DNA from 2 places in the Pantoea sp. PGP6 genome. Region 2 is predicted to be linked to the other one. Evidence: riboswitches for the same ligand, from Rfam matches in the RefSeq annotation. Region 2 holds a riboswitch; the other holds the start of a gene.

Region 1 (8,053 bases), 530 kb from region 2:
CGCAGGCTGCCAGCTATCGTTTTGATGTTGTAGGCCGGGAGCTCATCCGCAAGCCGTGGCGCACCATACCGTTGTTTTGCATCAGTGAATGCTCTGAGAACCGCGGCATCACAGGCCAGACGGAACTGCTGTCGCGTGTTTATCTGATGACGCCGGGAGCACCAGGCATACCAGCCGCTACGGGCCACGCGCAGCACCCGGCACATGGCTTTGATGGTGAACTCAGCCTGATATTTTTCGATAAAAACATACTTCATTTCAGGAGCTTCGCGAAGTATGTCGCGGCCTTTTGGAGAATAGCCAGCTCCTCTGCCTGCTCCGCAAGCTGGCGTTTAAGCCGGGCATTTTCAGCATCCAGTTCGCTTTCGCGTGCAGATGATGTCAGTTGTTGCTGTTGTTTTTTTCGCCAGCCATAGAGTTGCGATTCATACAAACTGAGTTCGCGGGCAGCGGCAGCGACGCCAATGCGTTCAGCAAGCTTCAGAGCTTCCTGGCGGAATTCGGGAGTGTGCTGTTTACGCGGCTTTTTACTGACGGTTACTGATTTAGTCATGTGAGCTACCTCTGGTTGAGAGTTTACTCACTTAGTCGCGTGTCCACTATTGGCGGGTATCTGTGCCAACAGCTCTCAGGCCAAGGGCCGCGTTAAGCGCGCCAACCTGACGCTGCAGGAGCGGCTGGTTAAGGAGATGTGCCTGGAGAATATCACCTGCATTGATGCCGCCAACGCCTGGATCGAAACGTTCATCAGCGACTTCAACCACCGCTTTGCCAGACTGGCAAAATACCCGAAAAACCTTCACCGCACGGTCTAGAGAGCCACCTGGAACTGGACGACATTTTCGCCTGGCAGACGCTTCGGACGCTCTCAAAAGCACTGACTTTTCAGTATGAAAAAATCCTTTATCTGGTTGATCCCACTGACGAAAACTCACGCATAGTCGGAGAAGAAATCCTCGCTTTTGATTATACGGACGGTACGCTCAAATTCCGCCATGGAAACAGAACACTGAAATATCAGATGTTCGATAAGCTGGACTGCATCAGTCAGGGGCGCATCGTTGATAACAAAAGGCTTGACGCGGTGCTGAAGCTGGCGAAGGAAAAACAGGATGAGCTTGAAGCCGCAGGAAAAAGAAAGGCGCAGCCAGAGTATGCCTAAAAGGCGGGCACAGATTCAGGCTCAGCTCAGAGCCATCAATCCGGTTCTGGCTGAACCCTCTCTTTTCAAATCAAGCCTGAAAAAATGAGCTCACTGCCCTTTTTTCTTCATCAGAAATCAGCAGAAAGTGACATTTAAAACCGGGAAATCAGGGTGACATTATCAATAAGGAAAGACAGCGAGTATAATAGTTGTAATATCCGCACCTCCCCAGAACATCTGAATTTGTCTTTGACAGAAAGAACCGCGCTTCCGGCAGGAAGCCGGCCCCCTTGAAAACTCTCTTATCCTGTTAAAAAGCCTGATATGGTTCGGAGTTAGTCGGTGTTTCCTCCGGCAATAGTGCAGTTGGCTTCACAACAGCGTACATTATCACATCAGATTTATGCCAAAACGGCGTAACGCACTGGCCCACAAAAAGAAAATAAGGACGGTTACGACGCAGCAGCTACCCAGCGTGATCCAAAAGCCAAATCGCTGACAGAAAACAGGGAATAGTAAAAACATAGGTAGTGTCGGCACTACATACCAGAATGTATACCACGCATGATTGGCTATTTTTTGCTGACTCTGTCCTTCCAGCTTCATCCACACGAGCACAAGCACAGTAACCAGGGGAAGCGCGGCGACAAGACCACCAAGCCGATCACTACGCTTGGCAACTTCAGAGATAAAAACAACCATTCCGGCGGTGATCGCGTACTTAATCAGTAGCCATAACATCATAAACCCTCACTAATCCTGTAAGTTAACGGCCCTGCACCGACCTATCTCCCCAGCGCAATCCCGGTTTCGCGGTGTCTGTTACGGCCGTATTTTCTCATGCCTCGTCAGCCACGGTGAGGCTCTTTCAAGAGCTGGGTTGTATGAAAACGAAAAAACACAGCCAACAATAATTTACAAAATAACTTATTGACCCTGTATTTACTACAGGGTTTTTAATGCACATCAACAGGTGAGACGGCGATGATGCCGGTATCACCAGATGACCAGATAACCCAAGGAATATGACCATGAAAAATATCAAACTGCTTGTTGCTGCCAGTATGCTCTCCGTAGTCTCTTTCTCTGGCTTCGCCCAGTCAGTCAGTGTTACTGCTGACACACTCAGCAACGCGGAAGCGAAAATTGCCGCTATCGCCAAGGAATCCGGTGCTTCGTCCTACCGCATCACCAGTGCTGACCAGAACAACTTTGCCCGCATGACTGCAGTCCTAGATAAGTAACCCGGGACTGTACTACCCTGAACCTGACCAGTTAACGCAAGAGATGGTCGCAGAGCAAATAGCCGGACTGGCTGTCCCCCAGTGGGATGCATCTGGTTCCGCTGGCGACCTCACACGCAATCCCTCACTGTAACGTTTTCTGATCTCACCACGCTGGCCATAACAGATTGCCCTAGCCACTGCATTACGACCTTCTCTCCGGTTAAGCTGAGTCAGGATACGTCGGCGATAATACTCATCATAAATATAATTAAGAAGGTATAAATTGCTTCATTCGGCGCACTATTGTAAACGTTTTTGGCGGGACAGGATGTACTTGTGTGTACGAAACCGAGGGCCAACAATAAATATTGATTTAATGCAAAGGCCCATATAAGATTGATTTACAAGGTGATGGTGCTCCACCTTTCCCAACCGCCGGTTTTTCAACACCGGATGATGGCGCCTGATATACAGATGAAGTTGTCCTCTTATAGGCATGTATGTCAGGTATAGCTATGCAAAATAAAACCACATTACCGCTTACCGCAGAATCTCTCTCTTTTCAAAGAGATAATCCGATTTATGTCTTCGGTCATCGAAATCCTGACAGCGATGCTATTTGCAGCGCGCTGGTTGTGGCTGACTGGCTTAATTACACCGGTCGTCCCGCAACGCCCTGGCGCCTGGGGGATATCACCCCGGAAACCCGTTATATCCTCAACGCTGCGGGTGTTTCACAACCCGATTTACTCACCGTCGATCTGACAGATAAAACCGTATGGCTGGTTGATTTTACGGATGCAGAGCAGGGACCGTCTTCGCTGATGGACAGCAACGTCATCGGCATCATTGACCATCATCGTATTGGTACCCTTGTTACCCGCAATCCACCGGATGTCTGGGTGCGGGCGGTAGGATGCTGCGGAACAGTAATTCTCTCAATTCTCATGCATGACATTCCGATGCCGCTGACTGCCGCTCAGGCTGTGTTGCTGATGGGGGCGATCCTCAGTGATACCGTTGCGCTGACGGGTCCCACCACCACCACTCAGGATCAGGAATCCGTGGCTGTTTTGCGGGAAATCGCCGGTATCGATTATGACCAGTTTGTGACAGGGCTGCTGCGAGCCAAAACAGATATAACCGGGCAATCCGCGTCGGTTTTACTCAATCGTGACGCCAAAAATTACCGGATCCATGATGTGCCGCTGTTGTTGTCACAAATTGAGGTCCGCGACATGGCTGATATTACTCCCCTGTTGCCTGAGCTACTGCAGGAAATGGATAAAACCTGCAAGGACAGCGTGCTGGACATGGTGATCCTGATGGTGACAGACATTACCAGCCGGAACTCCGTTTTGCTTTTTTCAGACAGCAGCCTGACAGGCTCCCGCCAGGTATCGCTGCCCGGCATGACAAGCCGGAAAAAAGAAATCCTCCCCTGGCTGACCAACCGCTTCGCTTCTTATAAGAGGTGATTTATGCAAATTTACCGGCATGCCTTGTTACTTGTACAGAATGAAACCGATGGTCTGCTGTTGCTTGAGCAGGCAGAACGTCTGGCAAAAGAGATGGGCACCCGTATTACTGTCGGGCATCTCAGTGCTGACTATAGGGAACTGGATTATACCAGTGACTCATTAACCAAAGACCGTCAGTCCCGCGAAGTTATTGATGCAAAGGCAATGCTTAGCCGTCTGGTGGAGTCCAGCAGTATTGATATCAACGTCAGGTCCATCGTCAGCATCCATCGTTTCCGGGACGTTGAGGCCGTTGTTCAGCATGAAGATATCGATCTGGTCATGCTGGGGCATGAAAACCGCCTGTTCGGGGTTTTTTCCTCCTTTTCTTTCGAATTCATCAATCACCTTTCTGTTGATGTTCTGATTAAACATATTCCAGCCCCTTAAAAGAAGGTCAAACTTATGAGCTTTGAAATTGAATGTATCATCGCAAGAGAAATTCTGGATTCCCGCGGTAACCCGACCGTAGAGGTTGAAGTGACTTCTGTAGGGGGCAGTATGGCCCGTGCCTCCGTTCCTTCCGGTGCCAGCACCGGCTCCCGTGAAGCCATCGAGCATCGCGATGATGACAAGACACGTTTTGGCGGTAAAGGTGTTCAGGATGCGGTCCAGTGCGTCAATACCGAAATTAACGATGCCCTGCAGGGCTACGATGTACGCCGCCAGAAAGAAATCGACAACTGTCTGATTGCCCTTGATGGCACAGAAAACAAAGGCCGGCTGGGTGCTAATGCGATCCTTGGCGTATCGCTGGCAGTATCCCGCCTGGCGGCACAACTATCCTCTACCCCGCTCTACCGCTATCTGGGTGGCGTCGGCGCGAATCTGCTGCCGGTTCCCTGTATGAATATCATTAACGGCGGAGTTCATGCCCGCTGGCAGGGCGCTGATTTTCAGGAGTTTATGATTGCACCATGGGGAGCCTCTTCCGTACGCGAAGCTATTCGCTGGGGCAGTGAGGTCTACCAGGCCCTGCGTCAGGTCCTGCTGGAAAAAGGTTTATCCGCCGGCGTGGGCGATGAAGGCGGTTTTGCACCGGCCGTTTCCTCAAACCGTCAGCCGCTGGAGCTTATCGTGGAGGCAATTAGCAAGGCGGGATACCGCCCAGGCGAAGATATCGTTATTTGCATGGATCCGGCCTCCAGTGAATTCTACGTCGATGGGAAATATACCCTGCGTACCGAAAATACCCGGCTCAGCGCCGACGAAATGACCCGCTACTATGAGCAACTGGTGAAGGATTTCCCGATAGTCCTGATTGAAGATGGCCTTGCGGAAGACGACTGGGCCGGCTGGCAGCTCCTGCACCGCGCGCTCGGCGATAAAGTTGAGCTGGTTGGCGATGATATCTTTGTGACCAATGTGAAATATATCCAGCGAGGTATCGATGAAAACCTGGCCAATGCCGCATTGATCAAACTGAACCAGATAGGCACCCTGAGTGAAACCATCGAAGCCGTCCAGTTGTGTCAGGATAACAACTGGGGAACCTTTATTTCGCACCGGAGCGGGGAAACCGTGGACAGCTTCATTGCAGATATGACCGTCGGCCTGCGGGCTGGTCACCTGAAAACCGGTGCACCCAGCCGTGGGGAGCGCATTGAGAAATACAATCAACTGATGCGTATTGAAGATGAATTAGGTGATGCCGCCATCTTCGCCGGTAAAGCCGCCTTCAAAAAACGCTGATTCCGTCACCCTTCCCGTATGCTCAGATACGGGAAGGGGTAGGGTGGTTCTGTGAACGGAAAAATACTCATACTGTAACAGCAACGGGGATCCAGGCAAACTGTCTGGTTTTCCTGATCGCTGATGCCTTTTTTAATATACTGCCGGATGATACCAGTGCCGTTGTAATCGCGCTGTTCATCGGGAGCGGTGCCCATCTTCTGATGCGTCACCTCCTTGACCGGAGTCCAGGTAAATCCGGGTAATCAGTACAAACAACTCAACGGGTTCAGGTCCTTCCGGTTCAGTTGTGGGTGACAGACAGGTAGTTGTTATGGGGAAAATTATTTTACTCCGCCATGGCGAAAGTTAGTTGAATCGCAAAATCGTTTTACCGGATGGGAAAATGTCCCGCTGATGCTGAAAGGAGTGGAGGAAACCCGGCGCGCAGCAAACCTGATAAAACGGTCCGGAATCAGTGTGCCACTACAATCATAGATGGAGCCTGCACATCCGTTCTGAACCGGGCAATTCATTCGCTCTGGCTGATAATGGAAGCGCTGAATCAATTGTGGTTACCGGTGGACAAATCATGGCGGTTAAATGAACGTCATTACGGTGCGCTTCAGGGAATGAACAAAGATGAAGCCACTCAACAGATTGGCCAGAAAATCGTTTATCACTGGCGGAGGAGCTATCGTGGTATCTCCCCTCCGTTGCCGGATGCACCTGCTTCACTTCATCGTGAGGCACGTTATCGTCATGTGTCCCTGACGGATTTGCCGGGGGGAGAAAGTCTGGAAATGACGCAACGAAGGTTGTTGCCTTACTGGCACCACGTCATTGTCCTGCGCGTCGCCAGTGGCGAAACCATGTTGCTGGTCAGTCATGCTAATACACTGCGTGCGCTGACCATGTTTATTGAGCAGATTGATGAAAATAAGGTTCCCGATCTGCATGTCCTGACGGGAATCCCCGTACTGTATGAAATGAATGAAAAACGGGCCATCACCGCACGTTATTCCCTTGAATGACGGTCTGATGGTGCCCTGATTTCAGCGAGGTGGTATGTACAAATCATTATTCGCGGTGGTGATAGGCGGATCGATCGGCTGTGTGATCCGCTGGATACTGTCCATGCGTCTCAATGCACTTTTCCCCAATCTTCCACCTGGTACCCTGGTGGTTAATCTGGTTGGCGGATTTATCATCGGTATGGCACTGGCCTTTTTTGTCCGGCAGCCTCACCTTGATCCCGCCTGGAAGTTTTTTATTACCACCGGCATATGTGGCGGTATGACAACCTTTTCCACCTTTTCTGCTGAGGTGGTGGTGTTACTTCAGAATGGCAATTATGCATGGGCTGTCATTTCCGTACTGACGCACGTAACTGGCTCGCTTCTGATGACTGCCACTGGTTTCTTTGTGATGACACTGCTGTAAAAGCATATGCGCCATACACTTAACCGCGCCATGTCTCCGGCAGATTTTCATTTTATCGCCATAACAACATACCTGACCTGCCGGGTCAGGTATTTCCGGAGAAGGGTGTATGGAGATGCTCCCTGAGAATATCGTGAAGGGACTTTCCGAAGCCGAGGTGCAGACCCGGCTGGGTCAATGTGGCTATAACGAAGTGCGTGAACAGCCTCCGGACCAGGTGCGTGCTATCCTCAAACGTCTGCTGGGTCCCATCCCCTGGATGCTCGAAATTGCGCTGGTACTTGAAGTGGTTCTGGGAAAGACGACTGAACCAGTGCGCGCTCAGACAACGACGAACCATCCATTCACCTCATTCGGAGGTCACAGATAGTCGCTGTCTCACACGCCGAATCCCCTCCTGAGTTCACCACGATCCAGCAGGTCATGGCGGCGTCCGGCGCCATGATCCTAGCAGTCGCAACCGGCAGCGACGGTCATCCCCATATCCGCGGGTTGCAATCATTAGTCGAAGCACTAGGCGATGATACGGCAGGACTCGTCAGGGATACGGTTTCCAGTGAAAGATTAGACTTATTGCTGCCGGCAGTAGTGTCAGCGTTGCCAGTGTGGCTGAAAGCAGCCCACCAATAATGGCAAATGCCATCGGTCCCCAGAAAACATCCCGGGCAATCGGCAGCATCCCGAGAATGGCCGCCGAAGCGGTCAGCATGATGGGGCGTGAACGGTGCAGCGCGGCGACTTTGATCGCCTCATCCGCAGTGAAACCATTTTTCATCCCCACATCCACTTCGCTAATAAGAATGACGGCATTACGGATGATCATCCCGGCCAGTGCAATGATCCCCAGCAGCGCCACAAACCCCATCGGTATGCCAAAAGGCAGCATAGCCACAACTATCCCAGGCAAACCAAACGGTGCCATCAGCAGGGCCAGCAGCATCGACGAAAAGCGTTGTAACTGAATCATCAGCAGTAACAGCATCACCATCAGCGTGACAGGCAATACCGCATACACTGAGCTGTTTCCTTTCTCCGATTCCACAACCACT
Region 2 (8,053 bases):
AGCAGGTTTTCTGCGCCAGCGAAAGGGTGAAGGCACGCAATGTGAAGGCTGCACAGCCTGCCCGCACGCCCTATACTGCGATTTTGCCTCCTGACTGGAATCGCCATGGATCGACTCGAGTGTGACCGGATGTTTGTCACGGTGCTGGAAACCGGCAGTTTTTCGGCGGCGGCGTTACGGCTGGGCACCAGCAGCAGCCAGGCCTCCAAGCGGGTATCGAAGCTGGAACAACAGCTTGGGGTTCAGCTGTTTAAACGCAGCACCCGCGCCCTGTCGCCAACCGACGTCGGGCGCAGCTATTACGAACGGGTAAAAAACCTGCTGGATGCCTTTGATGCACTGGATGCCAGCGTGCGCGAAAGCGCCAATACGCCCACCGGCCGGCTGAAGATCAGCGCACCCGGCTCTTTCGGCACCGCCGTGTTGTCGCCGGTGCTGGTGGCGTTCGCCCGGCGCTATCCGCTGATTGAACTCGACGTCAGCTTTTCCGATCGTGCGGTGAACATCGTCGATGAGGGATTTGATCTGGCGATTCGCATCGGCAACTTAAGCGACAGCAGCCTGGTGGCGCGTAAGCTGGGCGAGGTCCATGTGCGCATCGCCGCGTCACCGGTCTATCTTGAGCAGTTCGGTAAACCGCAGCACTGGCAGGATATCCGCCAGCATCAGTGCATTATCGACACCAACTTTCGCGATCCGCTGCACTGGCCGTTTGCCGATGGCAGCGGCGAGATGGTCAGCATCCCGATTCAGGGCCGCCTGCGCTTCGCCAATACTGAAGCCTGTTTGCAGGCGGCGATTGCCGGGCTGGGCATTGCGCGACTGCCGGGGTTCATCGCCGCGCCCGCGCTGCGGCGCGGTGAGATCGTCCGATTGCTGGAGAACTTTGATATTCCGCCCCTCGGCCTGTTTGCTGTCTATCCGCCAGCCCGCCATCTGGCGCACCGGGCGCGCCTGCTGATTGACTTTCTCGCCACCCATTTCAGCGAGGTTCCGCCAGATTGATTCCGTCCATAATGGAATAAATGATTGTCTTTTTGGCTGGATTATCACTCATTCTGTCATCAGTTAAGCTACTGCTCAGATCAACAGAGGAGTGGCATCATGTTAGTAGCGGGGAAATGGAGTGGTGACTGGCATCCGGTGCAGGCTACCGATAAACAAGGCGGTTTTGTCCGTCAGGATGCCGGTTTCCGGCACTGGATCAGCCACGATGGTTCAACGGAATTTGCTGCGGAACCGGACCGCTATCATCTCTATGTGGCGCTGATCTGTCCGTGGGCCTCGCGCGCGCTGATCGCCCGTAAACTCAAAGGACTGGAATCGCTGATTAGCGTGACGGTGGTCGAGCCGCAGCTCGGCGCGCAGGGCTGGCGTTTCGGTGAGGCGACCGCTGCTGACCGCGATCTGCTGGACGGGGCGCACTATCTGCATCAGATTTACACCCGCGCCGCGCCCGATTTTACCGGCCGGGCCACCGTTCCGGTGCTGTGGGACAAGAAAACCGCCACCATCGTTAATAACGAGTCGGCTGACATCGTGCGGATGTTTAACAGCGGCTTCGGCGATCTGGCGGACAACCGCCTCGATCTCTATCCCGCCGCGCTGCGTGCAGAGATTGATGCGCTCAATGCCAGTCTCTATCCCCGGCTTAACAATGGCGTGTACCGCGCCGGCTTCGCCACCACCGCGAACAGCTACCAGCAGGCGTTCAGCGAGGTGTTCAGCCAGCTTGACGAACTGGAGTTGATGCTCAGTGATGGCCGCACCTTCCTGCTCGGTGAACGTTTGACTGAAAGCGATATCCGGCTGTTCGTCACCCTGATTCGCTTTGACGTGGCCTACCATGGCCTGTTCAAATGCAACCTGCGCCGGGTGCGCGATTACCCGTTGCTCAATCGCTATCTGAAAAGCATGCTGTCAGTCTCCGGCATCCGTGAGACCGTCAACATTGAACACATCAAACAGGGTTATTACTCGATTTCGGCGCTGAACCCGAACGGAATTGTTCCGGCAGGCCCGGATCTAAGCGAGTACGGTTTATAAAGCCCCTTTTTAAGGAACAGCAATGGCAAAAGCACTGGTGATATTTCTGCATGGCGTCGGCAGTAACGGCGACGATCTGGCACCGATTGGGCGTCACTGGGCGGCCTTATTACCGGATGTGGTGTTTGCATCGCCGGATGCGCCTGCAGCGTTTGATGGCGGTTTTGGCTATCAGTGGTTCAGCCTGGCCGGCGTTACGCCAGAGAACCGTCCGGCGCGGGTACGGGCGGCGCGGGCAGCGTTTGACGCCACTCTCAGCAACATTATCAGCCAGCACGGCTTCGCCGAACGCTGGCACGAGGTGGTGCTGGTGGGCTTTTCGCAGGGGTCGATTATGGCGCTGGATGCGCTGGCATCCGGCCGTTATCCGCTGGCGGGCGTGGTGGCATTTTCAGGGCGTCTGGCGTTTGACGGCGAGCTGACGCCGCAGCCTCATCTGCCGGCCATGCTGATCCACGGCCATGCCGATGAGGTGATCCCGTGGCAGGAGAGCGAATCCGCGGCTGCGCGGCTGAAACAGGCGGCAGTGCCGGTTGAAACCCTGTTTGAGCCAGCGACCGGCCACACCATTTCAGCACAGGGCGCTCTGCATGCCGCCGCGTTTATCGGGCAATGCCTGCAGGATTAAACACTACGACCAGTAGCGGCTTAATGCCTGCCACGCCTGCCGGGCAGCCACCTCAGGCGGCAGGCGTTTCAGCGTATCATTAAACACTTCAATGCCAACCGGACCCTGATAACCGGCACTTTTCAGCTTATCCACAAAGCGTCCGATGTCGATAATGCCATCACCGGGTAGCAGTCGCTGATGACGCGCGATGTCGATCAGACTCTGCTTATCCTGCGGCGGAACGGCAGCCATATCACACAGTTGCACCTCGTAAATCCGCTCGGCAGGAATGCCATCCAGCTGTGAAGCGTCGCCGCCCAGCGCACAGATATGGAACAGATCGACCACCAGCCCGATGTTGGGCTGATCGAGACGCTGCAATCGCTGCCACGCCAGCGGCAGGGTGTTATCCACGCTGCACCAGGCCATCGGCTCATACATGATGCGCATGTTGTAGCGCGCGGCTTCCGACGCCATCCAGCGCAGGTCATCATCAATCTGATCGGCGCGGCAATCCTCACGGGTACTGGCCGGAGCCTGAATGGTGTCACACCCCAGCGCCTGGGCAATGTGGATAAACTGACGCAGCTCTTCGCGCTTCTGCCCGCGCAGCGCGCTGGGCGCGCCGGTGAAATCACGCAGCACCTGCAGATTGGTAAAGCCGGGTCCCTGCTGAGCGGCAATCCGGGCCAGCGCCGCGGCACCGCCGTCGCAGGCCTCCACGTCCTCACGCCAGATTTCGACCTGGTCAAAACCGGCATTATGCGCCGCCTGTAGCTTCTCTTCGGGCTCACCGTTTAACAACACCAGGTTAAGGAATGTTGGATTACGACTCATCTCTCTGCTCCTTAATCGTCCGGAATAATCGGTGAAGAATAATCAGCTGCAACGCCGCACACCTTGCGGCCTGGGCAACATCGCAGCTAAAACAGTATCTACCTCTTAAGCGTTATGGCAAGCCGCGATTCACGGTCCGTCAGGCCAGCAGCGTCATCAGTGCGAAACCGGCAAACGCCATCAGCAGCGAGCCGATGACATGCACCAGCGCACTGGCCATCGCCCAGAGGTACTTACCTGATTGTAGCAATACCATTAATTCTGCCGTAAACGAGGAGAAGGTGGTCAGCCCGCCGCACAGGCCGGTGATGATCAGTAGCTTCCACGCCGGGTCAATTTCCGGATGGCGGACAAACCAGGCCATCGCCGCGCCAATGATCAACCCGCCGATCAGATTAACCAGCAGCGTGCCGGGCGGCAGGTTGGGAAATAAAGCATTGAAACGTACCGCGAACAGCCACCGCAGCACACAGCCAGCAGAGCCGCCAATCATGACGGCGAACAACGGTTTCAACATGTCTTGCTCCTGATTGCAGATTTCACGCCGGGCTGAGGGGAGAAGCAGAGATAAACCGCGCCTGACACCTCAGCTCCCGCGAAAGGATACACCGAGTGTCAGGCGTCATCAGCCGGGGTAAAGCCCGCCGGCGGTTGGGGAAGGTGGCACGCCATCACCTTAAGCGAAGGATAATACGATGCGACTCTCCGGCTGGCAACTGAGTGGCCACCGCAGCGGTTGCCGCTGAAAACCTTGACGACGGCGCGGCGGTCAGGGTAATGCTGAGCGTTGAAGGCAGCGACCCGGAGAGTCTATGCGTACCCTGATTATTGATACTGACATTGGCGTCGACGATGCGTTTGCGCTGGCCTACGCGGCACGAACTCAGCGGCTGCTGGGCATCACCACCGTTTTTGGCAACGTGGCGGTGGGCCAGGCGGTGAAAAATGCCCGGCTGTTCTGCCAGAAAATGGCGATTGAGGCGGACGTTTATCGCGGCTGTTCCCGGCCGCTGGCGCAGCGTATGAGTGCGCCCGCCACGCTGCACGGCGAAGATGGGCTGGGCGATGCGTTTGATAACCCGTTCAGCGACGCAGCGCCCAGTGCGGTGCAGTTCATTATCGACAGCGTGCGGGCCCATCCGCAGCAGATCACCCTGGTGGCGATTGGCCCGCTGACCAACATCGCCAGCGCCATTAATCAGGCACCGGACATTATTCCGCTGGTTAAAGAGCTGGTGATCATGGGCGGCGCATTCGGTACCGGCGGTCATAGCGGCAACGTGACGCCGTTCAGTGAATTCAACATCTGGAAAGATCCGCACGCCGCCGATCAGGTGCTGACGTCGGCGCTGAAGGTGGTGGTGATACCGCTGGATGTCACCCACCAGGTGCTGATCACCGGCGATGACGTTCAGCGGCTTAACCAGCCGGTTCTGAGCGCCATCTGCCGGCCCTATCTTGCTTACAGCCTGGCAAAAGAGGGCTTTGCCGGCATGGCGCTGCACGACACGCTGGCGCTGGCGTGGCTCAGTCTGCCGGCGGCCTTCACCTTAACGGAAAGCCCGCTGCGGGTGATCACCGAGGGGATCGCCTGCGGCCAGACGGTGCGTAAGCTGAGCGCGCTGGCTTCGCGCCACGATCCGTTTGATGGTCTGCCGTCTCAGCGCATCGCACTGGCGGTAGATGCCGGTGCGGTAAGGTCACACTTCTTTCAGACCCTGACGCTGCTGCACAGCAATCAGCGATCGAAATGAATCACGCCTTTGATCAGTTCGCGGTTGTTGATCACCTGCGACTCAAAGCTGTCCGCCAGCGTTGAAAAGTCGAGATGGTGATTAAGCATCATTTCAGCCCGCAGTGCGCCGCTGGCCATTAACTCACGTACCCGATCAAAATCTTCACGGGTGGCGTTGCGGCTGCCCATCAGGGTGGTCTCTTTTTTGTGGAATTCGCTGTCCGGGATCACCAGATCGCCTTTATGCAGTCCGACATAAACGATGGTGCCGCCATGACGCATCAGGTTCACCGCGTTGTTCATCGCCGCCGGGCTGCCGGTGGCGTCGATCACTTTGAGCGCCAGACGCCCGCCAAACTGCTCGCGTAGCGCAGTGTAAAAATCCTCTTCCGCCGGATTGAGCGCTGCCAGGCCGAGCTGGTCAGCCACGTGCTGGCGACGGAACGCGCTGGTATCGGCTACCACCACCTCAGCGCCACTGGCAGCCGCAATCGCCGCCACGCCCAGGCCGATCGGACCCGCGCCGACCACTAATACCTGCTCACCGGCCACGATAGCGGCACGTCTGACCGCATGGGCACTGATGGCGAACGGTTCAATCAGCGCGGCCGCATCCGGCGCGACATCATCCACCACTAGCAGCGTGCTGACCGGTACGCTCAGGTAGTCGCAGAAACCGCCATCCTGATGGACGCCAATCACTGAAATCTGCTCGCAGCAGTTGGTCTTGCCGCTCTGACAGGCGTCGCAGCGCAGGCAGGAGATGTAGGGCATCAACGCGACCCGCTGACCCGGTTCAACGCCGCTCGCGCCGCTGCCCAGCGCCACCACTTCAGCACAGAGTTCATGGCCCAGCACCCGCGGATAGCTGAAGAACGGCTGGTTGCCGGACCAGGCGTGAATATCGGTGCCACAGATTCCGGCGGTGAGGATTTTAATCAGCGCTTCACCGGCGCCGGGTGTTGGTTGTTCGCGCGTGGCCCAGACCATCTTACGTGGCTCGGCGATGACCAGTGCTTTCATTGTTGTCATGGTGATTCTCCGGGTTGTCCTGCACGCAGTTATGGCGAATCCTGCCTGCGGCGCGGGATTCGATGGCGGGAAGTGTGAAGCACGACGATTTTTTTGGGCTTTGAATGGTTTTTAATGCGTAAAAAACCGGAGGACGGGATGAGCCGCAGTCAGAATTTACGACATAACGTGATTAACCAGATGCTGGAAAGCATCGCCCAGCGCCATATTCTGTCGCCTCTGCCTCCGCAGGCGGCGCTGGCTGAGATGTTCAATATCAGCCGCACCACGGTGCGTCACACCCTGCACTATCTGCATCAGCGGGGCGTGCTGGAAAAGGTCGATAAAACCTGGGTGATCGTGCGCGATCCGTGCGAAGACGACGGGTTCAGTGCGCTAACGCCGCCGATTGAGCAGCAGGCCAGCCACTTCGAACAGGTGTTTTTTAACATGATTAATCAGCGCCAGCTGGTGCCTGGCGACACCTTCAGCGAGCTGCAACTGGCTCAGCAGGTCAAAGTCAGTCCGGTAGTGGTGCGGGAGTTTCTGCTGCGTTTTATGCGATACGATCTGCTGGAGCCGGTCAAACGGGGCCAGTGGCGGATGAAGAAATTCAGCCAGGATTACGCGGAGAAGCTGTTTGAGCTGCGGGAAATGCTGGAAACCCACGCGCTGAGCCGTTTTTTAAATCTGCCAGCCAGCGATGAACGCTGGGTACAGGCGCGGGATCTGCTGGATCGTCACCGATCGATGCGTGACACCATCGCCAGCAACTACCGCCACTTTGCCGCCCTGGATCGGCAGATGCATTCACTGATTTTATCCGCCGCCAATAATCCGTTTTTCAACCAGTCGCTGGAGATCATCTCTGTGATATTTCACTCACATTATCAGTGGGATGAGAGCGATCTGAAGCAACGAAATATTGTGGCGCTGGAGGAGCATATGGCGATTCTGACCGCGCTGATTGGCCGACAGGATGTCGATGCGCTTTGTGCATTACATAACCATCTGGCGACGGCTAAAACCTCGATGGTGCGCTCGATTAGTCAGTACAATTAAAAACCGATTAAAAACCACAAAGCATTAGCTCCCGCACGATTCAGAAACATCTTTGCAACATCTCTTCTCCTTTGCTCTTAGTCTCGACTGCAACGTCATGGCGGCCACTTGCCGCTGCGCGAACCCCCCTCTTCACCATAACGATAACTACCCAGCTTCGGGAGAGTGCAATGGAAAAGACATCAGTGACCGGCCACGACAACGTGTCCGGCGGAGCGGCGCCAGGCCAGGATTACGTTCCAATGCGCGGCGATATCGTCCGCTCACCGCGCATCCGTAAAATTCAGGTGACAGCCATGCTGTTGCTGCTGTTCGCCGCCATTATTAACTACCTCGACCGCAGTTCGCTGTCGGTGGCTAACATGACTATCCGCGAGGAGATGGGTCTGAGCGCCACCGAAATCGGCTTCCTGCTCTCCGCGTTTTCTCTGGCCTACGGCCTGGCGCAGCTGCCGTGTGGCGCGCTGCTGGATCGTAAAGGGCCGCGCATTATGCTCGGCATCGGCATGTTTATCTGGTCGCTGTTTCAGGCGGCATCGGGTCTGGTACATAACTTCACCCAGTTCATCCTGGTGCGTATCGGCCTCGGCATTGGTGAAGCGCCGATGAACCCGTGCGGCGTTAAAGTGATCAACGACTGGTTCAATATCAAAGATCGCGGCATGCCGATGGGGATGTTTAATGCCGCCTCAATGATTGGCCTGTCAGTAGCGCCACCGATTCTGGCTGCCATGATGCTGGTGATGGGCTGG

The links. A riboswitch is a leader RNA that binds a small molecule or an ion and turns the genes downstream of it on or off. The one in region 2 is predicted to bind fluoride.
Region 1: it holds a riboswitch for fluoride, as region 2 does, so the genes downstream of both, ACLIBF_RS03740 (DHHA2 domain-containing protein) here and crcB (fluoride efflux transporter CrcB) in region 2, are expected to answer to the same signal.

What each region holds. Positions count from the first base shown of each region.
Region 1 covers NZ_JBQBMA010000001.1:776,926-784,978, forward strand. Annotated here, with positions in the region: one part of gene ACLIBF_RS03715 (IS3 family transposase) at 1-292, opposite strand, end outside; one part of gene ACLIBF_RS03715 (IS3 family transposase) at 292-553, opposite strand; partial or broken gene ACLIBF_RS03720 (ISNCY family transposase) at 612-1,250, shown strand; gene ACLIBF_RS03725 (DUF3147 family protein) at 1,535-1,885, opposite strand; gene ACLIBF_RS03730 (YdgH/BhsA/McbA-like domain containing protein) at 2,176-2,388, shown strand; partial or broken gene ACLIBF_RS03735 (Tn3 family transposase) at 2,509-2,652, opposite strand; fluoride riboswitch at 2,769-2,843, shown strand; gene ACLIBF_RS03740 (DHHA2 domain-containing protein) at 2,886-3,848, shown strand; gene ACLIBF_RS03745 (universal stress protein) at 3,852-4,280, shown strand; gene eno (phosphopyruvate hydratase) at 4,296-5,582, shown strand; gene ACLIBF_RS03755 (2,3-bisphosphoglycerate-dependent phosphoglycerate mutase) at 5,960-6,595, shown strand; gene crcB (fluoride efflux transporter CrcB) at 6,630-7,004, shown strand; gene ACLIBF_RS03765 (cation-transporting P-type ATPase) at 7,114-7,374, shown strand; gene ACLIBF_RS03770 (efflux RND transporter permease subunit) at 7,543-8,053, opposite strand, start outside.
Region 2 covers NZ_JBQBMA010000001.1:250,886-258,938, reverse strand. Annotated here, with positions in the region: gene ACLIBF_RS01200 (LysR family transcriptional regulator) at 106-1,005, shown strand; gene ACLIBF_RS01195 (glutathione S-transferase family protein) at 1,105-2,046, shown strand; gene ACLIBF_RS01190 (alpha/beta hydrolase) at 2,069-2,674, shown strand; gene ACLIBF_RS01185 (sugar phosphate isomerase/epimerase family protein) at 2,678-3,493, opposite strand; gene crcB (fluoride efflux transporter CrcB) at 3,633-4,010, opposite strand; fluoride riboswitch at 4,103-4,178, opposite strand; gene ACLIBF_RS01175 (nucleoside hydrolase) at 4,306-5,247, shown strand; gene ACLIBF_RS01170 (zinc-binding alcohol dehydrogenase family protein) at 5,232-6,260, opposite strand; gene ACLIBF_RS01165 (GntR family transcriptional regulator) at 6,399-7,301, shown strand; gene ACLIBF_RS01160 (MFS transporter) at 7,472-8,053, shown strand, end outside.